DNA from 4 places in the Arthrobacter sp. PL16 genome. Region 3 is predicted to be linked to each of the others. Evidence: riboswitches for the same ligand, from Rfam matches in the RefSeq annotation. Region 3 holds a riboswitch; each other region holds the start of a gene.
What was found. A riboswitch is a leader RNA that binds a small molecule or an ion and turns the genes downstream of it on or off. The one in region 3 is predicted to bind thiamine pyrophosphate.

Region 1 (5,147 bases), on a different contig from region 3:
TCACCGTCCGGAAGCTCTGAGCAGAAGCCGAGGCCCGGACGCCGCGGAATGCGTCGGGCCCGCCCCGGGTTGCACGGAGAACGGCCGCCCACGCACCACCCGGGCGCGGCGGACATCACACCCACGCGACCGTGGGACGTTTTCGAGGAAGAGGAATCATGCCCAAGGCAGTCTGGAACGGCAGTGTCATCGCGGAGTCAGCGGACACCGTGATGGTCGAGGGGAACCACTACTTCCCACCGAGCTCGATCACCGAGGAGTTCTTCGTACCCACGCAGACCAACACCGTCTGCCACTGGAAGGGAACGGCCAGCTATTTCACCCTGGAGGTCGGGGGCGAGAAGAACAAGGATGCCGCCTGGAGCTATTCGGAACCGAAGGAAGCGGCGGAGAACATCCGTGGTTACTACGCTTTCTGGAAGGGCGTCACGGTCAGCGAATAACCGACCGGACGCACGACGGCGCCGCACGGCGCACCAATGAAGGAGCACCATGGAGAACCGGAAACTCGGCAACAGCGGCACGTCGGTGTCGCACCTCGCGCTCGGCACGATGACCTTCGGCGCGGAATCGGACGAGGCCACGTCGCACGCCATCCTGTCCGACTACGCGGCGGCGGGCGGAAACCTGATCGATACCGCCGACGTCTACACCGCAGGGACCTCGGAGGAGATCATCGGGCGATGGCTGGGCAAGAACCCGGCGGAGCGGGATCGCATGGTGCTCGCTTCCAAGGGCCGCTTCCCCATGGGCTCCGACGCCAACGACCTCGGCTTGTCCCGGCGGCACCTCCGCCGCGCACTGGATGCATCCCTGACCCGCCTCGGGGTGGACCACCTCGACCTGTACCAGGTGCACTCCTGGGATCCCCTGACCCCGCTGGAGGAGACCCTCGGCTTCCTCAATGAAGCGGTGGTGCAGGGCAAGATCGGCTACTACGGTTTCTCCAACTACACGGGCTGGCAGCTGACGAAGGCGGTCATGATCGCGCGCCAGCGCGGGTATTCCCTCCCGGTCACACTGCAGCCGCAGTACTCCCTGCTGGTACGGGAGATCGAGGCGGAAATCGTCCCCGCAGTGCTCGACGCCGAGATGGGCATGCTGCCCTGGTCCCCGCTCGGCGGTGGCTGGCTGACGGGCAAGTACACCCGGGACACGGAGCCGACGGGAGCCACCCGGCTCGGCGAGAACCCCCAGCGCGGCATGGAGGCCTGGGAGAAGCGGAACGCGCAGGAGCGGACGTGGCGCATCATCGACACGGTGACCGGCATCGCGACAGAGCGTGCCGTCAACGCGTCACACGTGGCGCTGGCCTGGGTGGCCGCGAAGCCCGGTGTCACCTCGGTGATCCTCGGAGCGCGTACGCAGGAGCAACTGGCCGACAACCTCGCCTCGGCGGACCTGCGGCTGAGCGCCGAGGAGCTCGGGCGGCTCGACGACGTCAGCGCCCCGACCTTCAGCGACTACCCCTACGGTGGCCCGGGCATCGAGCAGCGCAGTCGCGGCATCGACGGCGGCCGCTGACAGGTCCGCCCCGGCGGTAACAGCGCACCGACGTGAAGGGCGTCGCAGACCAGGGGTTGGATGCGTCCGCGTGACGCGTTATCGTTCGAGCAATGACACGGGGTGTCCCTCCACCGGAGGGGCTGAGATAAGACCCGTCGAACCTGATCCAGCTCATACTGGCGAAGGGATGTCCTGCCGGGCTGTCAGCCCCGTACGTCCTCTCGCCTCCTCACGAGAGGCACATCGCTTGAGAAACGCCACGGAACGTCCCACCCCGACCGCAGGGCACACCACCGCCGAGGCCTGCGCGGGGCTGCTGGCCGACCTGCGCGATACCGCTCCGCTGGTCCAGTGCATCACCAACGTCGTGGTCTCCAACTTCACGGCCAACGTCCTGCTCGCGCTCGGTGCGTCCCCTGCCATGGTCGACATCCCCGGCGAAGCCGGGCAGTTCGCGCCTGTGGCATCAGGGCTCCTGGTCAACCTCGGGACGCCCACCGGATCGCAGCGCGACGCGATGCTCGAGGCGTCGGAGGCAGCGGCCGACGCCGGGACCCCGTGGGTCCTCGATCCCGTCGCCGTCGGGTTCCTCTCCATCCGCACCGGGACCGCGAAGCTCCTCGTCACCCGGCGACCGACGATCATCCGCGGCAACGCGTCCGAGATCATCGCGCTCGCCGGCGCCGGGGAAGGCGGACGCGGGGTCGACTCCCTCGACGAGCCGGCAGCTGCCCTTGAGGCCGCGCGGCTGCTCGCCTCGCTGCACGGCTCCGTGGTTGCGGTCTCCGGGGCGGTCGATGCAATCGTCGCGCCGGGGGATGCCGTCCTCAGGGTAGCCAACGGAACACCCCTGCTGACGCGCGTCACCGGCGGTGGATGTGCGCTCGGCGCCGTGATGGCCGCCTTCGCCGCACTCACCTCGGACGCACTGCTCGCGGCTACCGCCGCGACCGGCATCTACACGCTGGCAGCGGAGTCGGCAGCCGCAACGGCCGCCGGACCAGGGACCTTCGCGCCACTTTTCCTGGACGCGCTCGCCGCGATCACGCCCGACGAAGTCGTGCGCGGCCTGATCCTGTCGGCAGGTGCCTGATGGGACGGCCGGACCCTTCCTCCTACCTTCCCCTCTACCTCGTGACCGATACGGCTCTGTGCTCACCGAGATCAGTGCCCGAGGTGGTCGGAGCGGCGATCTTCGGCGGCGTGACCTGCGTGCAGGTGCGGGACAAACAGGCGGGAGGACGTGAGCTGGTCGACCTCCTGGTCGCCGTGGCCGCCGCCGTCGACGGGAGGGTGCCCGTGCTGGTGGACGACAGGATCGACGTGTTCCTCGCCGCACGCGCACGGGGTGCGCAGGTCCACGGCGTGCATGTCGGGCAATCCGATATCCCCGCGGCGCTCGTGCGGGAGATCGTCGGCGTGGACGCCGTCGTCGGTTTGAGCGCCGCCACTCCGGAGCAGTTCGCCGCGAGCGCTGCGCTTGCTGCGGGCACCGTGGACTACCTGGGCGTGGGTGCAGTGCACGCGACCTCGACCAAGCCGGACCACCCCGCACCCCTGGGTATCGACGGTTTTGCGCACCTCGTGGCGACTGCGCACCTGCCCTGCGTCGCTATCGGGGGTATCAGCGGAACGGACGCGGCGCCCCTGCGCCGGGCGGGGGCAGCGGGCATCGCCGTCGTGTCGGCCATCTGCGCCGCTCCCACTCCGGCTGGCGCGGCCCGAGCCCTGCTGAACGCCTGGAACTCCTAGGAGCCGGAGGAGCATGGGGGATGACCCGACCTGCGCCGCCACCGGCGTCCCGTCCGGTCCTGATCGTGAACGCGCGGCAGTGCATCCGGGACTCCGCCCGTAGCCGAATCTGCGCCGGACGGCAACCAGAATCGCCCTGCCCGGGGAATCTAGAATCCGAGGTGTGGCAACGAGGAGGTCCGTGCTTGCAGGTGCGATGATCGCGCCGCTCCTCCTGACGGCCACGGCCTGTGAGGGAGATTCCATGGACGGCAGACGGCCCGAGGGCACGGCGGGGGATCCCGCCGTACTGACAGCACGACCCGGGGCGACGGCACCCGGTCCCACGAGGAAGCCCGGAGTGCACGCCCTCGGTGTCGCCGAGACGCGGGACGCGATCGTCTTCCTCCCCGAATCACTGGCGACCGACGCACCGGTTCCGCTCCTCGTCGCACTCCACGGTGCGGGCGGGGACGCGCAGGGTGGCCTGTCCGTCCTGCGCGCGGCGGCAGAACAGCTCGGCATCGCCATCTTCGCGCCTGCCTCACGAGGAACCACCTGGGACGCCATGCGGGGAAGGTTCGGACCGGACACGGACGTCATCGACAGGGCGCTGGAAGAGATTTTCTCTTTCGTCCCGGTCGACCCGGAGCGGATCGGCGTGGCCGGATTCTCGGACGGTGCGTCCTACGCGCTGGGGCTCGGCCTCGCCAACGGTGACCTTTTCCGCAAGGTGCTCGCCTTCTCCCCAGGATTCGTTCCGGCCGGGCCGCAGAACGGTCGGCCGGCGATCTTCATCGCCCACGGCACCAAGGACACCGTCCTCCCGATCGATGCCACGAGCCGACGCGTGGTCCCTGCCCTCGAGCGCCAGGGCTACGAGGTCGTGTACCGGGAGTTCGACGGCCCGCACACCGTCCCGTCGGCCATCGCGGTCGAAGCGGCTCTCTGGCTCGACTGGACTCCCACGCCCTGATGCGAGCGGCACCGACGCCGGAAGGACTTCCGGCGGCATCTGACCGGGTCCGGACGTGGCGTCTGCTGTTCGACCCACTGCCTACGATGGACGAATGAGCACTTCGTGGAACGGCGCAGGCGGGCTCGAACTCGTCATCGACCCCGTCTCCGATGACGCCGCCGCAGAACTGGGCCGGGGGATCAGCCTCCTGCGCGACGTGGCGGACGGGAAACGCCTGCCGACGCTCCGTCTCTACCGCCCGAGCCCCACGGTGGCTTTCGGGCAACGGGACGCACGGCTACCCGGTTTCGTCGACGCCGGCAGGGCCGCGGCAGACAGAGGTTTCGCGCCGCTCGTGCGTCGGGCCGGAGGTCGGGCGGCCGCGTACCACCGGGGGTGCCTGGTCATCGATCACATCGAGCCGGCGCCCGACGCCGTCGCGGGGACGCACCTGCGGTTCGCGGCGTTCGGGAACTTCTTCGCGGACGTACTCGCCGCTGTAGGGATCGACGCACACGTGGGTGAGGTTCCCGGCGAGTACTGCCCGGGTGAGTTCAGCGTGCATGGACGGCGTAACGGCGTCCCGACCATCAAGCTCGTTGGCACCGCCCAGCGCGTCATCGCGGGAGCGTGGCTGTTCTCGTCCGTCGTCGTCGTCGAGGACGCGCGGCCACTGCGTTCCGTCCTCACGGACGTCTATGCGGCCCTCGGCCTCGGCTGGGAACCGGCGACCGCCGGAACGGCCGAGGACCTGGTGCCCGGGGTCACCGTCGACGCCGTCCAGGACGCCCTGCTGGCGGCCTATGCCGCTGTCCTGGACCTCCATGCAGCTCCAGCGGAGGTGGCGTCCCGCCCCTCCTGACGGGAAGGGCAGGACGCCTGGCGCGGTCAGTGTCCGCGCTGGATCCACTCCTCGAGGTGTGGAGCCTCATCACCGATGGTGGTGCTGTCC
Region 2 (5,147 bases), 510 kb from region 3:
CAGTCGCCGAGCCCGGCGTCGAGGATCTGCTGGGTGCTGAGGATGCTCATGCCGCCAGTATCGTCCGGCGTCGGCCTGGTGCAAAGGCCACAGGGGAGGCGGATGTGGTTCCCGCGCCCCCAGCTGTGATTTGACTCGCGTTGACCCATCGTTCAGGGTTTTAGGTCTGTCCTAGTCCTCCAACCCACGCGCCCGCGCCCGACTACCTTCCTGCGCGCGCTGAAGGAACCCATTCCCCATGCCTGAATCCGCATCAAAGGCGCCGTCCACGACGGACCGCGCCGCCGGTGAGTCCCATCGGTCGCCGCACCTCACCCGGGCGCTGAGCAACCGCCACATCCAACTGCTCGCCATCGGCGGAGCGATCGGGACCGGCCTCTTCATGGGCTCCGGGAAGACCATCTCGCTCGCCGGTCCGTCGGTCATCTTCGTGTACATGATCATCGGCTTCATGCTGTTCTTCGTCATGCGGGCCATGGGGGAGATCCTGCTCTCGAACCTCGAGTACAAGTCCTTCAGCGACTTCGCGGGAGACCTGCTCGGGCCATGGGCCGGCTTCTTCACAGGCTGGTCCTACTGGTTCTTCTGGGTCGTGACCGGCGTCGCCGATATCGTGGCCATCGCCGGCTACGTGGACCTCCTCGCTCCCGGCACGCCGCTCTGGATCCCGGCCCTCGCCACCCCCGTGGTGCTCCTGCTCCTGAACCTGCCCACCGTCAAGGCATTCGGCGAGGCCGAGTTCTGGTTCGCCATCATCAAGGTCGTCGCCATCTTGGCGCTGATCGTCACGGGCATCGTCATGATCGCCACGCGCTTCACCTCGCCAGGTGGCGCGGTCGCCGACATCGCAAACATCTGGAACGACGGCGGCATGTTCCCCCACGGACTGTTCGGCTTCATCCTCGGCTTCCAGATCGCGATCTTCGCGTTCGCGGGCATCGAACTCGTCGGCACCGCCGCCGCCGAGACGAAGGATCCGGAGAAGACGCTGCCGCGTGCCATCAACTCGATTCCCGTCCGTGTCCTCCTCTTCTACGTGGGAGCCCTCACCGTCATCATGGCGGTGAACCCGTGGCGCACCATCGATCCTGCGAACAGTCCCTTCATCGGCATGTTCGCGCTCGCCGGTCTCGGCATCGCCGCCGTCGTCGTGAACCTCGTCGTGCTCACCTCGGCCGCCTCCAGCGCCAACTCCGGCATCTACTCGACGTCGCGCATGGTGTACGGGCTCGCCCAGGACGGCAACGCACCGGACTCCTTCGGCAAACTGAGCTCGCGCAAAGTTCCACAGAACGCGCTGCTCTTCTCGTGCATCTTCCTGCTGGCCGGCCTGGTCCTGCTGTATTCGGGCGACTCCCTGATCGGCGCCTTCACCGTGGTCACGTCCGTCGCCTCGGTCCTGACGATGTTCGTCTGGTCCATGATCCTGATCAGCTACCTGGCGTTCCGCCGTCGCCGGCCGGAATTGCACGAGCAGTCCTCCTTCAAGATGCCCGGCTCCTCGTTCATGCCCTACGTGGTCCTTGCGTTCTTCCTGTTCATGCTCGTAGCGCTCGCGCAGGCGGATGACACGCGACTCGCACTGTTCGTGGCACCCATCTGGTTCGTCCTGCTCGGAGCTGCATGGCTCGTCAATCGCCGGACTCCGCTCCAGCAGGCACGCATCGAAGGGCACCGCGCCTCCCTGCGGGCCGAGCGCGCGCAGACGGTGGCGCAGCACTAGCAATGCCGGATGCCGGAGGACAGCCCTGTGTGGGCCGTCCTCCGGCGGCCCGCCGGCATGAACAGTGCGACGGGCGCATGAAAAAGGAGGAGCACCCTCAGGGGTGCTCCTCCTCGAGGTACTACGGCTCAGGTGAGGTCGCGTGTTTTCGAAAAGCGGTCGATCGCCTTCTGCGTGGAGCGGTTGGTGAGCACCTGGATGGTGGTGCTGACCGCTCCCGAGATGATGGCGAACACCAGTGCCGAACGCAGGGTGTTCTCCAGTCCGTCCTTGCTCTTCGGCGGCGCCTCGCCCGTGATCCTCTGCCACAGGAAGTCGACGAGCTTGGTGCCGACGAAGCCCGCACCCACGCTCATACCCACACCGAGCAGCTTGAACACTACGTTCATGGTTTCTCCTTCTCCTCCGATAGTCCTGCTCCTACCCTAGCCTCGAAGCACGGGCCTCCGCAGGGAGGAAGCGCACGGCGCCGGTAGCCACAGGTGTAGGATCGGGATCGCTCAACCAACTTACGACAGGGGAGCGCCGACCCGCAGCATGCTGCCGGATCGGGCGCTGAGAGTGCGGACCGCCGCAGACCCTCGAACCTGATCCGGCTAGTACCGGCGAAGGGAGTCGAGTTCTCAGAGTGCGAGGGTGCTGCTTCGGCAGCGGCCGGCACTATCCCCTCCTGTACCTCAGGAGGAAACACCATGGCATCATCTACCGCACTCAAGGGCACCTTTGCGCAGACCAACCAGTGGCGGGTCGTCGACATCGTGGTGGCCTCGGTCATCGCCGTCGCCGTCGGCGTCCTGTTCTTCGCCTGGTCTGCCGGCTACTCCGGCATCAGCCTGCTCACAGCGGCCTTCCCGCCGCTCGCCGGTCTCTACTCCGGCGGCTGGCTCATCGCCGGCGTACTCGGCGGTCTGATCATCCGCAAGCCCGGCGCGGCCGTCTACTGCGAGGTCCTCGCGGCAGCCGTATCGGCCCTCATCGGCACCCAGTTCGGCATCCTCGTCCTCGTGTCCGGGCTCATCCAGGGACTCGGCGCCGAACTGGTCTTCCTGCTGTTCCTGTACCGGAAGTGGAACCTGCCCGTGGCGCTGCTCGCCGGCCTCGTCGCAGGTCTCGCCCTCGCCATCAGCGAGAACATCATGTACAACGCACTCTGGACCATCGAGTTCAAGGTCCTGTACACGGTCTTCGCCGCCATCTCGGGCATCGTCATCGCTGGTCTGCTGTCCTGGCTGGCGATGCGCGGGCTTGCCAAAACCGGCGTCCTGTCCTCCTTCGCGGCCGGCCGTACGGCGGACGTGTGACACCAGCCCACACACCGGACCCGGCAGCCGTGCACGTCAGCGCGCGGGGCTGGGGCTGGCGCCACGCCGGCCGGAAGGCCTTCGCTGCGCGCCACCTCGACCTGGACATCCAGGCGGGCGAGCGCGTGCTGCTCCTCGGCGCGTCCGGTGCAGGGAAGTCGACGGTGCTGCACGCGCTGGCAGGGGTACTCGGGTCCAGCGACGAAGGTGAGCAGGAGGGCGAACTCCTGCTCGACGGCGCGCACCCCGCCACCGTGAGGGGCCGCGCAGGCCTCGTCCTGCAGGACCCGGAGACGCAGGTAGTCCTCGCACGGGTGGGCGACGAGGTGGCTTTCGCGGCCGAGAACCTCGCCGTACCCCGGGATGAGATCTGGCAGCGCGTGGAACGGGCGCTCGACGACGTCGGGCTGGACCTTCCGCTCGATCATCCGACCACCGCACTGTCGGGTGGCCAGAAGCAGCGGCTCGCGCTCGCGGCCGTCCTTGCCATGGAACCGGGGTTGCTCCTGCTCGACGAGCCCACCGCCAACCTTGACCCGGACGGCGTCCTCGAGGTTCGTGACGCCGTCGTCCGCGTCCTCGAGCGCACCGGGGCCACGCTCGTCGTCGTCGAGCACCGCGTTGCGGTGTGGGCCGACGTCGTCGACCGGGTGATCGTGCTCGACGCCGGGGGAGGAGTGCTCGCGGACGGCGCACCGGCCACGGTGCTGGTACAGGAGGCGACGCGGACACGGCTCGCGGAAGCGGGCGTGTGGGTGCCGGACTGGCAGCCCGCTGTCGGTGGGACCACGCCGGGCGCAGGCGGCGAAGTGCTGCTGTCCGCCACGGACATCACCGTTGCCCGCACGAAGCGTGGTCCCACTGCCGTCGGGCCCCTCGATCTCACGGTCCATGCGGCACACGCCCTCAGCATCACCGGGCCCAATGGTGCCGGGAAGTCGACGGCGGCACTGACGCTCGGGGGCCTGCTGCGCCCGCGGGCCGGAGGCGTGGAGGCGTCGCCGAGCCTGGCAGGATCGGCGGGCGCGGATCCGTTCCGCTGGCGCTCGTCGCAGCTCGTGCAGCGCATCGGCACGGTGTTCCAGGAGCCCGAGCACCAGTTCCTCACCGCGAGCGTCTTGGCTGAACTCGAGTTCGGCCCGCAGAGGGTCGGTGCTGCCGTGAATCCGGGGCGGACCGCCGAACTCGCCGAACGGCTCCGCCTCACCCACCTGCTGGGAGCCAATCCCTTCACCCTCTCCGGCGGGGAGAAGCGGCGCCTGTCCGTGGCGACGATGCTCGCTACCGCTCCGCGGATCCTCATCCTCGACGAGCCGACGTTCGGACAGGATGCCCTGACCTGGGCGGAGCTCGTGACCCTGCTACGGGAACTGATCGACGACGGAGTGGCCGTCCTGTCGGTGACCCATGACGCCGAGTTCATCGAGGCCCTGGGGGGTGCCACCCTGCACGTCTCCGGTGGAGCGGGACGGCTGGTGTCCCCGTGAGCACCGACTACCTGACTCCGGTCCTCACCGGCAGGACGCTCCTGCGGGCGAATCCCCTGTCGAAGCTGTTCGCCGCCGTCGCCATCACCCTCGCCCTGCTCGTGAGTATCGACTGGGTGAGCGCCGCGGTTGTCCTGGCCTGCGAGCTCGCGCTCATGCCGCTCCTGGGCATCAGTCTGTGGGGACTCGCCCGGCGGATCTGGCCACTCCTCATCGCCGCTGCGGTCGGCGCCTACGGAACCGCGCTGCTCGCCGAGAAGAGCGGCGGTGTCCTGGTCGATGCCGGGCCGTTCCTCTTCACCGAGGGCTCCGTCGCATCGGGCATCGCCGTCGGGCTGCGGAGCCTGGCGCTCGCGCTTCCCGGCATCTTCGTCCTGCTGACCACGGACCCCACGGACCTCGCCGACGCCCTCGCACAGAAGCTGCACCTGCCGCACCGGTTCGTCCTCGGCGGGCTGGCGTCCCTGCGGCTCGTGGGGCTGCTCGTGGAGCAGTGGCAATCGCTGGGGCTCGCGCGGCATGCACGGGGAATCGGCTCGGACGGATCGCTGGTCGCGCGGACCCGCAACCTGCTGGGGCAGTCCTTCGGTCTGATCGTGCAGGCCATCCGTCGAGCCACCCGGCTGGCGACGGCGA
Region 3 (5,147 bases):
CGCTTTCGCTTCGCCACTGGTCCACCAGGCGCCGTTGGGCAACGGTCATCAGCCAGTGAAACGGATTATCCGGAAGGCAACCCTGCGCCCATTGGAGGGATGCTTCCAGCAGTGCTTCCTGGACGGCGTCCTCGCAGGCGTCGAACTGGCCGTTGCGGCGGGTGAGCACGCCAAGGACCTGCGGCGCGAGCTTGCGCAGCAGGTCCTCCAGTGGCGGGCTTTCCCGTGTCACGGGGTGGCCGCCCTATCGGTCGTCAGACATCCGGGGGCCCGTCCTGAACAACCCTCAACTCCACCGTGCCGGAATACTTGACGATGCTGGAGCAAATTTCGAGTGCCCTTTCCTCGCTTGCTACATCCACCACCCAGTACCCGATGAGGGATTCCTTGGACTCCGCGTAGGGACCGTCGGTGGCGATCACGCCGTGGTCGGTCTTTCTGACGGTTTTCGCGGTGCTGCCGTCAGCCAGGCCGGCGTTGAAGACCAACTCGCCGGATTCTGTCAGGTCCTTATCGATCTGGATCATGAACCCGATCATCTCCTGAATCCATGCCGGGTCCGCGGTTTGCGTCATGCCTTCGGCTGATCCGAACATCATGATCATGTATTTCATCTTCGACTCCTTGGTTGGGGTTCCGTGGTGCGTACATGAAGAGGTCGGAGCCGGCTGGTCGGTTCTCGACATGCAACCGCACCCATCTTCCGCGCATTCATCTGCGATGGACTCGAAGCACGTCGTTGCGACGTGATCGACCTGTTCCTCGGTCAGGACAAGGCGGTCTCGAACCTGCACTTCCGATGGCGAATCACGCGATGTCAGACGTCGGGGCGGTCCCTGATGGGGGAGGAGGCTTGTGCGTGGGTCCGTCGGGGTATCCGGCCGGCTTGCGAAGCGAGCCTGCCGGCGATGACGGCGTGCTTGAAGGCTGTCGCCATTCTTGTTGGGTCTTGTGCTCTGGTTACTGCTGTGGCGAGCAGAACCGCATCGCAGCCCAGTTCCATGGCGAGGGCGGCGTCGGATGCGGTACCGATCCCTGCATCGAGGACTACCGGAACTGTTGCCCTCGAGGCGATGAGTTCTATGTTGTGGGGGTTGAGGATGCCTAGTCCCGTTCCGATGGGCGATCCCAATGGCATCACGGCTGCTGCTCCGATTTGTTCCAGCCGTCGGGCAAGAACGGGATCGTCGTTGGTGTAGGCGAAGACCTTGAAGCCTTTCCTTACGAGCGTTTCGGTAGCCTCGACAAGTTCCAGCGCATCCGGTAGCAGGGTCTGTTCGTCGGCGATGACTTCCAGTTTTACCCAGTCCGTTGCCAGTGCCTCCCGCGCCATCTCAGCGGTCATGACCGCCTCACGGGCAGTGAAACACCCCGCGGTGTTCGGGAGGATCCGGATCCCTTGCTCATCGAGTAGTTCGAAGAGCGAACTGCCGGCCTCCGCGGTGTAGCGCCGTAGCGCCACGGTTGTCAGTTCCGTCTCCGATGCGGCCAGTGCCGCCCCCAGACCTTCCAGGCTCGGCGCTCCGCCGGTCCCCATGATCAGCCGCGAGGTAAAGGCAACCCCGTCGATCTCTAACGCGTCGTTGTCAGGCATCGTCTCATCCTCCCTGGACGGCGGTCAGAACTTCGATGTCGTCACCGTCGTTGATGGTTACTCCGGCCCACCGGTGACGGGGTACGACCTCGGCGTTGACCGCGACCGCTACCCCCAGTCGCCGCTCATCCAGGGGCTGCCCGGTATCGCTCAGTTCCCGCCCGGTGATTTCGGCGACCAGATGCTTGAGGGTGGAAACCGGCACAGTGTCCCGGGCCCGCCCATTCAGTGTGTAGCTCATGTGGTGGTCCTTACCGTTGCAGGGGAACTGTTGTGGCGCGAAGCCCTGTGCCGAGAGTTTTCAGGCACGTGCACTGAAGAGCTGAACCGGCCGGGCCGAAATCGCTTGATGTCGGTCTGCGGTGTTTTCCGGGTGATCAGGTCAGCGCAGAGGTGAGCAGTAATCGGTGCCAGTAGTACTCCGTGTCGGAAGAAGCCGGTGGCGATAACAAGCCCGCGCACGTCGGAACCGTCCGGGTTCGTGCACCGGCCGAGCAGAGGTGCATTGTCTGGGGTCCCGGGTCGGGGCCGGCAGAGGGCTTCCAGCAGTTCCAGCTCCGCGACGGCGGGGATCAGCACCTGCGCATCCCGTAACAGCTCATACACACCGCCGGCAGAGAGACCGGCGGACCCGTTTTCGCGTTGAGTGGCGCCGATCACCACCGTCCCGTCCTGCCGAGGCACCACATAGACAGGTGAGCCGCGGACCAGTCCGCGGACCGTCGAGGTTACGAGCGGTCTGAGATGTTCGGGAACGCGCATTCGGAGGATGTCCCCGTACACCGGGCGCAAGGGTAGCCGTAGCCCCGCCGGTAGGCCGGCGATGTCCTTCGTGCCGATTCCGTTGGCCAGGATGACCTCATCCGCGTTGATCCGCTCTCCGTCCTCCAGCAGCACACCGGTTACAGCAGTGGAGTCAGCAGCATCGCCGTGGATGACCGCGGAAACTGGAACCGGCACCGAGCGCACCGATGGGTTCTTTGCCAATGCTGCTTGAAGGGCTGCAGCCAGTGCCCGGGGATCCACCTGATGATCCCCGGGAACCAGGCATGCGCCGGTCAGTTGCGGACCCAGCAGCGGCTCCAAACGCCGCGCCCGGCCGGTCGTGAGTTCCTCGACCTCGAGCCCAAGGCCCACCTGCACGGAGCACAGGTCGGTCAGGGCCCGCCGGTCCGCTGCGTCTATGGCCACGATCAGTGTCGGTGTCCGCTGGTAACCGGTTCCGACACCGGAAGCAGTTTCCAACTCTTTGGTGAATTCTTGGTAGATCCGGGCTGAGGGCAGGGTCAGGTCCAGTAGGGATTCCTCCTGGTAATGAAGCTCACTGACGGGGGCCAGCATCCCGGCTGCAGCATGGGTCGCTCCGGAAGCGGGCGCGGGATCTACCAGGGTGACCCGGTGGCCGCGGCGGCTGGCCTCCCAGCCGATGGCCAATCCGACGATGCCCGCACCGACGACGACGGTATGGCAGGTGCGGTCCGGGTTCTTCAGAGTCACAGGGGTCCTTCCTACGCCGGGATCAACCGGTTCAGGTTCATACGGTCGGCGTCGGACGCCCTCTCAGCCCTGATGAGGTCAGCGTGGTGCTACTGCCGAAACTCGGGCTCCCGTGGAGCCATTAGTCTAAGGCGCATGGCTTCCAATGCGGGTATGGCTCCCTTCCTGTCGAATCCGTCGGATGGTGGAGCGTCGTCCACGAGCAATACGGCAGCCCTGTACAGGCAGAGACTTGCCAGTGCGCAGCTGTATCTGTGCACTGATTCGCGGAAAGGAAAAGGCGACTTCGCCGATTTCGTCGACGCCGCATACAGAGGAGGCGTGGACATCATCCAACTCCGTGACAAGAACATCGAGGCAGCCGAGGAACTTGCCTGCTTGGATGTTCTCAGCGCAGCTGCGCAACGGCACGGCAAACTATTCTCGGCCAATGACAGGGCCGATATCGCCCTTCTCAGTGGCGCGCACGTCTTACATGTGGGGCAGGACGATGTATCCCTACCTGCCGCGCGGCACCTGATGGGCCCCCATCCAGTGATCGGTCTCTCCACCCACACTCCGGCCCACGTCGACGCTGCCATGGCCATCGACGAACTGGACTACTTCTGCGCCGGTCCTGTCTGGGCCACCCCCACAAAGCCCGGACGTGCTGCCGCGGGGCTCGAACTAGTGGATTACGCAGCAGCACGCACGACCGAAACCGGCTCTCAGCGTGCCTGGTTTGCCATCGGCGGAATAGATCACGCCACCATCGGCCACGTCATCGAAGCAGGAGCCCGCCGAGTCGTCGTCGTACGAGCCATCACAGAAGCCAATGACCCGTGCTCCGCGGCTGAATCCCTCAAATCAGCGCTTCCGCCGCTTTCTTAGACCCAGGAAATCAGCGCTTCCGCCGCTTTCTTAGACCCAGGAAATCAGCGCTTCCGCCCCTGTCTTAGACCCAGGCACGGAACCCCCTGCCACCAGAGCGGCTTAGCGGGGGCCCGGGACCCTAGCCCGTATGGAGCAGGCCTTCAGGGCACAGGTGTTCGAGTGGCGCGGACCGGCGACGGTCACATGGTTGCGGTAGCGATGCGAATAGCTCCGCGCGGAGGTCGAGCGGCCAACGGCGGCGGCTCGACAATGTGACACCACGAGCTTCGACAGCTCGAATGAGCACGGCGAGGGATCTCCAGGGACTGTTGTGCAGCCGTGCCCTCTGCGTCGCACTGTGAACGGTGATGACGACGCGTTGCCTGTATGCCTTACGCCGGGTTACCCGAGATTTCGCGCTGTGTAGCCAGGTGCGCCACCGCGTCCGCTGACGACGCAGCGGGGTCTCCTGTTGCCCAGGATGTCCCGGCATTGCGTGTGGTTTCGCGCTGTTTCAGGTGTCTTCTGCCGGTGATCGTTCTCTGCTCTAGTGGGTTCCACGAGCCAGCCGGCCCGGATCCAGGCCTGATCTGCAGAAAGATCCACCATCATGAAAGATCGATTCCTGCCCGCACGAACTATCCCCGCCGCAGGCGTGGCAGCTGCCATGGCAGTCTCACTGGTGCTGTCCGGTTGTGGGGGTGCTGCAACGGCGCGGTCGGCCGGGATCGATGCCAGCGCTGAAGTGAAAACCGTTCGCTACCAGGGTTCGCCGAATACCGTTGCCCTCTTGGAAGTGGCCGAGGAGCTTGGATATCTGGAGGACGTGAAGCTCGAGTGGGTGAGTAACACCACGAGCGGGCCGCAGAGCATCCAGTCCGTGGCCACGGACCAGACGGACATCGGGGGGGGGCGTTCACCGGTGCCGTGATCAAGCTGATCGAGGCGGGCGCTCCCGTTCAGGCCGTCATCAACTACTACGGCGAGGACGAGGACACCTTCACGGGGTACTACGTGGAGGAGGGGAACACCATCAAGACCGCGCGGGACCTGATCGGTAGGAAGATCGCCGTGAACACTCTGGGCGCCCACCACGAAGCGGTCATCACCACGCACCTGAAGAACGGTGGTTTGACGCCTGAGGAAATCAAGCAGGTCCAGCTCGTGGTGGTCCCGCCGAACGAAACGGAAGTCGCCCTCCGCA
Region 4 (5,147 bases), on a different contig from region 3:
GATTTTGACGCGGGTCAGTTCCGAACGGTGACCCTGGCGCTTCTTGTAGCCGGTCTTGTTCTTGAACTTCTGGATGACAATCTTCGGTCCACGAAGATTCTCGATGATCTCGGCAGTGACGGCGACCTTCTCGAGGTCCTCCGCTGCGGAGGTGATCTTGGCGCCGTCAACCAGAAGGAGGGCGGGAAGCTTGAACGTGCTTCCTGCCTTACCGGTGACGCGGTCAAGGGTAACTAGGTCTCCTACAGAAACCTTTTCTTGGCGGCCGCCTGCGCGGACAATCGCGTACACCACTTGGGAACTCACTTCTCTCGACGATCTGACTTCTGATGAAAAAACTCGGGTGCGTCTCGGCGGCGAGCCGTTGAAGGCTCATGGTGCCGGACCCGCTCTGTGCGACCAGAACACCGCAACCCTGGGGCTGCTCGTGTCCGGTGGACATCCTTCAGGGGAAACCCCATATGGTTGCCGCCGGACATGCCGGTTAACAGGCGGATGCACCGAAGATCCAGATTACGGCAGGACGGCGCCTTCCCGCAAATCCGCGGCGCGGAGCGACCCGGCCCGCATCCGAGAGGACCGGGCTGCGTCGAAGAAGTCCCGCTCGTAGACGGAGGACCAGTGGAACGCCCTCAGCATCGCGGCCCGTTCGGTGGGCGAAGCGCATCTGTGTGCGCGGTCGGCGACACGCTTCGCCTGCGCGGTCGCCTCGGCGAATCCAGGGTCCGCGTAGGTGGCGATCCACTGTGCGTAGGGATGGACACCGTCGGGACCACGCTCCACCCCTTCGTCCCGCACCTGTTCCTGCACGTAGTCCCCCACCACGGCGTAGAGCCAGAAGCAGGGAAGGACCGCGGCCACGAGCTCCGCATAGGAGCCCCGGGCGGCCGTTGCCATGAGGTGGTCGCAGTACGCGCGCGTGACCGGATCCGCCGAACCCTCGCCGAAACGCGTCCCGGCCTCCCTCGTGAGCCACGTCCGGTGCAGCTCCGCCTCGGTCTCCAGGCACGACGTCGCGGCCCGGAGCCAGAACAGCCGCTCGTCGTCAGCGGGCGCAAGGGCCGCTGTCCGGGCGAGGACGCCGGAGTACTCCCGGAGGTACAGGGCGTCCTGCTGCAGATAGTAGGCGAAGTCGGCAGGCCGCAGGCTGCCGTCGGTCAGCCCGGCAACAAAGGGAAGCCCGAGGACGTCCCTGCGGATCGCTGCGGTATCGCGCCACGCGAGGTCGGTGAAGAGCTGGTGATGGCGGGGCTCGGGCATCGAGTGGAAGTGGTGGACCGGGCCGCTGCCACGTCCCACATCCAGGGAACACGAGGACTCGAGCGCACCTTCGAGCCAGAACTTCGCCTCACGCACGGCCTCCGGCCAGTCGGCCGTGACCGCATAGCGCGTGGCGATGGCGGACGAGAGCGAGCATCCCGTCCCGTGTGCATTCTCGGTATCCACCCGCCGGCCGTCGACGACGACCGTCTGCTCTGGTTCACCCGGCCCCTGTGGACCAGGGATGAGGGCGTCGGGGCAGCGTTCGCCGGGAAGGTGCCCGCCCTTCACGAGGACGCGCGTCCCGAGGAGCGCGGCCAGCACCTCACCCTGGTGCAGGGCCTCGGGCCAGGAGGCCGCCGGCTCGGCACCCACGAGGACGGCGAGCTCCGCGATGTTGGGGGTGACGAGGGACGCGCGGGCGGCCAGGTCGACGACGGCCCGCACCGCGTCGTCGTCGAGCAGTCGGGCGCCGCTGGTGGCAACCATCACCGGATCGAGCACGACGACGGCCGGGAGCACGTCGTCGAGCCACTGGGCGACGCAGCGGGCGACGTCAGCGCTACCGAGCATTCCGATCTTCACGGCGTCGAGCGCGACGTCGTCGGAGACGGCGTCGAGTTGCCGGCGCAGGAACTCGACGGGCGGCGTGTGCACGCCCGTGACGCCGAGCGTGTTCTGGGCAGTCAGGGCCGTCACGACCGCCAACGCATAGCCGCCGTTGGCACTGATGCTCTTGATATCCGCCTGGATACCCGCCCCACCGCTGGGGTCCGATCCGGCGATGCTGAGGATGTTGGGGATCCTGGAGCCTGCGCTCCTCGATGTTCGGGCAGCTTCCATGTGTGACATCCCTCCGCTAGGCCTGAGGCGCAGCGCGCCCACTAGATCAGGTTCGACGGGTTTGATCTCAGCCCTGCATCCGGCAGGGCACCCCGTGTCACGGGCCAGCATAGCCCAGCCGCCCTCGGGGTGGAGGCCGCGCACGGGCGCCGCACGCGCGGGAGGGCCGGAGCCCTGGTGGACTCCGGCCCTCCCGACCGTCGTGTCCGGACCTGCCGGTGCGACGGCTGCAGCCCTACAGCTCCGAGGCCGGTACTCCGACGCCGAAGATCAGGGGCTCGGCCGCTGAGGCGTCGGGCGTACGGGCGGGCGCCTGGGCACGTGACACGTGCCGCGTGCCCGACGGTTCGGCGGCGTTGTCGGTGCCCTGCGTCTCGATGGCGGTGTCCGCCGCGCCCTGTGCGCTGCGGGCGACACGACGGCGCGGACGGCGAACCGGAGGCTCGACCGGTCCTGCCGCGGGCACGTTCTGCACCGAGGCCTGCGCCGGCCTCGAATTCCCCGTGCCTGCGGACTCGGCGGGGTGCTGGACAGCATCCTCGGGATGGGAGCCGGATTCAGGGACCGACACCCGATTGAATGCCTCGCTGAGGCTGTCGAGCGTCAGGCGGGTCGACGACGGTGCCTCCGCCTCCTCCTGCACGGCCTGGCGGCGGTTCTCCGCCCGGGGCAGCGTGACCGTCTCACCGTTGATGGTCAGCACGGCTTCCGTCACCTGGATGTCCGCCTGGGCTACCGCATGATCTGCCGGCTCCTCGTGGGCATGATGGGTCGCTGCCGCGATGCTCGCCAGGGCCGCACGCGCAGCCTCCGCCTTCGCGACGCGGTCAGGGCTGTCCGCCACGGGGGCGGGAGGCGGGGTCACGACGTCGTCCTGCTCCTGGCCACCCCGGCCGCGGTTCCGCTTGCGCTCGCTGCGCGAGAGCTTGTCCTGGCGGGACTGCTGCTGGTTGTCCGGCATGGGAGGGGAACCGCGGAATTCCACGGGCTCCATGTGGGTGACGACGCCACGGCCGGCACAGTGCTCGCAGTCCTCGCCGAAGACCTCCAGCAGGCCGGTGCCCATGCGCTTCCGCGTCATCTGGACGAGGCCCAGCGAGGTCACCTCGGCAACCTGGTGCTTGGTCCTGTCCCGTCCGAGGCATTCGACCAGGCGACGCAGGACGAGGTCGCGGTTCGCTTCCAGCACCATGTCGATGAAGTCGATCACGATGATGCCACCGATGTCGCGGAGTCGGAGTTGGCGGACGACCTCCTCTGCTGCCTCGAGGTTGTTCTTGGTGACGGTCTCCTCGAGGTTTCCGCCGCTGCCGGTGAACTTGCCGGTGTTGACGTCGACCACGGTCATGGCCTCGGTCCGGTCGATGACGAGGGAACCGCCCGACGGCAGGAAGACCTTGCGTTCGAGGGCCTTGGAGATCTGCTCGTCGATGCGCGACGCCGTGAAGATGTCCTCCTCACTGGTCCACTTCTCGAGCCTGCCCACGAGATCGGGCGCCACGTACATGACGTAGGCCTCGATGGTGTCCCAGGCGTCCTCACCCGAGACGACGAGCTTGGAGAAGTCTTCGTTGAAGACATCCCGGACCACCTTGATGGTGAGGTCGGGCTCGCCGTAGAGCAGTTCGGGGGCCAGCGTCTTGGTCGAGCCGGCCTTCCGTTCGATCTCCTCCCACTGAGCGCGAAGGCGGTTGATGTCGTGCGTCAGCTCCTCCTCGCTCGCGCCCTCCGCCGCGGTGCGGACGATCACGCCGGCGTTCTCGGGCAGGCGGTCCTTGAGGATGCGCTTGAGGCGGTTGCGCTCGACGTCGGGCAGCTTGCGGGAGATGCCCGTCATGGAACCGCCGGGGACGTACACGAGGTAGCGCCCGGGCAGGGAGATCTGGCTGGTCAGGCGGGCACCCTTGTGTCCCACGGGATCCTTGGTGACCTGCACGAGGACCGGATCACCGGACTTCAGCGCGAGCTCGATGCGACGCGGCTGCCCGTCGAGGCCCGCGGCGTCCCAGTTGACCTCACCGGCGTAGAGGACCGCGTTGCGGCCGCGTCCGATGTCGACGAAGGCCGCTTCCATGCTGGGGAGCACGTTCTGCACCTTACCGACGTACACGTTCCCGATCAGGGAGTCCTGCTGTGTCCTCGAGACGAAATGCTCCGCGAGGATACCGTCCTCGAGCACGCCGATCTGGATCCTGTCGTCGCTCTGGCGGACGATCATCTGGCGGTCCACTGATTCGCGGCGCGCGAGGAACTCGGCCTCGGTGATGACCTGCCGACGCCGGCCCGTGTCCCGGGATTCGCGGCGGCGCTGCTTCTTCGCCTCGAGGCGCGTGGACCCGCGCACGCTGGTCACGCCGTCGGAGGCGGGCTCGTTGGCCTGACGGGGAGCCCGAACACGCGTGACCGTGTTGGGTGGATCGTCGTCCTCGCCACCGGTCAGCTCGAGGTCCTGGTCGCCTCGGCGGCGGCGGCGCCGACGGCGCGACGTCACGCCTGCGGCATCCTCGGGGCCGTTCGTACCCGAGCCCTCGTCGGCGTCGTCCGCCCCGGACGCCGCGGCGTCGCCGGACTGGTTCGAGTTCGACTGGCCCTGGACCGACTGGCCGGCCTCGCCGCGGGTACGGTTCCGCGTGCGGCGGCTGCGGCGCGAACGGGGACCCGAATCCTCGGTCTCCCCTTCTTCCGTCGCCTCGTCCTGCGGTGCGGCGACCCTCACGGACGGGACGGTGACGGTACTGAGATCGGGAGCCTGGAACAGCAGCGACAGCGGTGATTCAGGAATCGCGAAGGGGTCGAAGCGGTTTGCGGCAGAATCTTCCGCGGATTCGTCCGTGGCCTCTCCGGCGGGCTCCTCGGCGGCCTTGTCAGCTGCGTCCGCGGCCGGAGCCGTCACGGCGGCAGGCGTCGACGAGGGTGCGCCGGGGTCGGTTGATGCCGCAGCGGGATCGGGACCTGCTGTGCCGGCTGAATCCTGGGATTCGGCACCCGCGGTCTCGACGGGCTCGGACGCCCGGCGGGTTCGGCTCCGGGTCGATGTCCTGCGT

Region 1: it holds a riboswitch for thiamine pyrophosphate, as region 3 does, so the genes downstream of both, thiM (hydroxyethylthiazole kinase) here and thiO (glycine oxidase ThiO) in region 3, are expected to answer to the same signal.
Region 2: it holds a riboswitch for thiamine pyrophosphate, as region 3 does, so the genes downstream of both, RCH21_RS04685 (ECF transporter S component) here and thiO (glycine oxidase ThiO) in region 3, are expected to answer to the same signal.
Region 4: it holds a riboswitch for thiamine pyrophosphate, as region 3 does, so the genes downstream of both, thiD (bifunctional hydroxymethylpyrimidine kinase/phosphomethylpyrimidine kinase) here and thiO (glycine oxidase ThiO) in region 3, are expected to answer to the same signal.

The regions. Positions count from the first base shown of each region.
Region 1 is NZ_JAXCIC010000004.1:142,079-147,225, reverse strand. It holds gene RCH21_RS10155 (thioesterase family protein) at 1-20, shown strand, start outside; gene RCH21_RS10150 (DUF427 domain-containing protein) at 159-443, shown strand; gene RCH21_RS10145 (aldo/keto reductase) at 493-1,524, shown strand; TPP riboswitch at 1,613-1,711, shown strand; gene thiM (hydroxyethylthiazole kinase) at 1,754-2,599, shown strand; gene thiE (thiamine phosphate synthase) at 2,599-3,258, shown strand; gene RCH21_RS10130 (alpha/beta hydrolase) at 3,422-4,213, shown strand; gene RCH21_RS10125 (lipoate--protein ligase family protein) at 4,308-5,057, shown strand; gene RCH21_RS10120 (MBL fold metallo-hydrolase) at 5,084-5,147, opposite strand, start outside.
Region 2 is NZ_JAXCIC010000002.1:206,216-211,362, forward strand. It holds gene RCH21_RS04670 (4a-hydroxytetrahydrobiopterin dehydratase) at 1-50, opposite strand, end outside; gene cycA (D-serine/D-alanine/glycine transporter) at 239-1,723, shown strand; gene RCH21_RS04680 (DUF4235 domain-containing protein) at 1,852-2,112, opposite strand; TPP riboswitch at 2,230-2,354, shown strand; gene RCH21_RS04685 (ECF transporter S component) at 2,416-3,024, shown strand; gene RCH21_RS04690 (ABC transporter ATP-binding protein) at 3,021-4,511, shown strand; gene RCH21_RS04695 (energy-coupling factor transporter transmembrane component T family protein) at 4,508-5,147, shown strand, end outside.
Region 3 is NZ_JAXCIC010000002.1:715,956-721,102, forward strand. It holds gene RCH21_RS07065 (RNA polymerase sigma factor) at 1-232, opposite strand, end outside; gene RCH21_RS07070 (YciI family protein) at 255-614, opposite strand; gene RCH21_RS07075 (thiazole synthase) at 818-1,594, opposite strand; gene thiS (sulfur carrier protein ThiS) at 1,599-1,835, opposite strand; gene thiO (glycine oxidase ThiO) at 1,832-3,091, opposite strand; TPP riboswitch at 3,083-3,215, opposite strand; gene thiE (thiamine phosphate synthase) at 3,227-3,961, shown strand; gene RCH21_RS07095 (hypothetical protein) at 4,554-4,874, shown strand; gene RCH21_RS07100 (ABC transporter substrate-binding protein) at 4,871-5,147, shown strand, end outside.
Region 4 is NZ_JAXCIC010000004.1:208,973-214,119, forward strand. It holds gene rplU (50S ribosomal protein L21) at 1-294, opposite strand, end outside; gene thiD (bifunctional hydroxymethylpyrimidine kinase/phosphomethylpyrimidine kinase) at 514-2,103, opposite strand; TPP riboswitch at 2,095-2,208, opposite strand; gene RCH21_RS10535 (Rne/Rng family ribonuclease) at 2,339-5,147, opposite strand, start outside.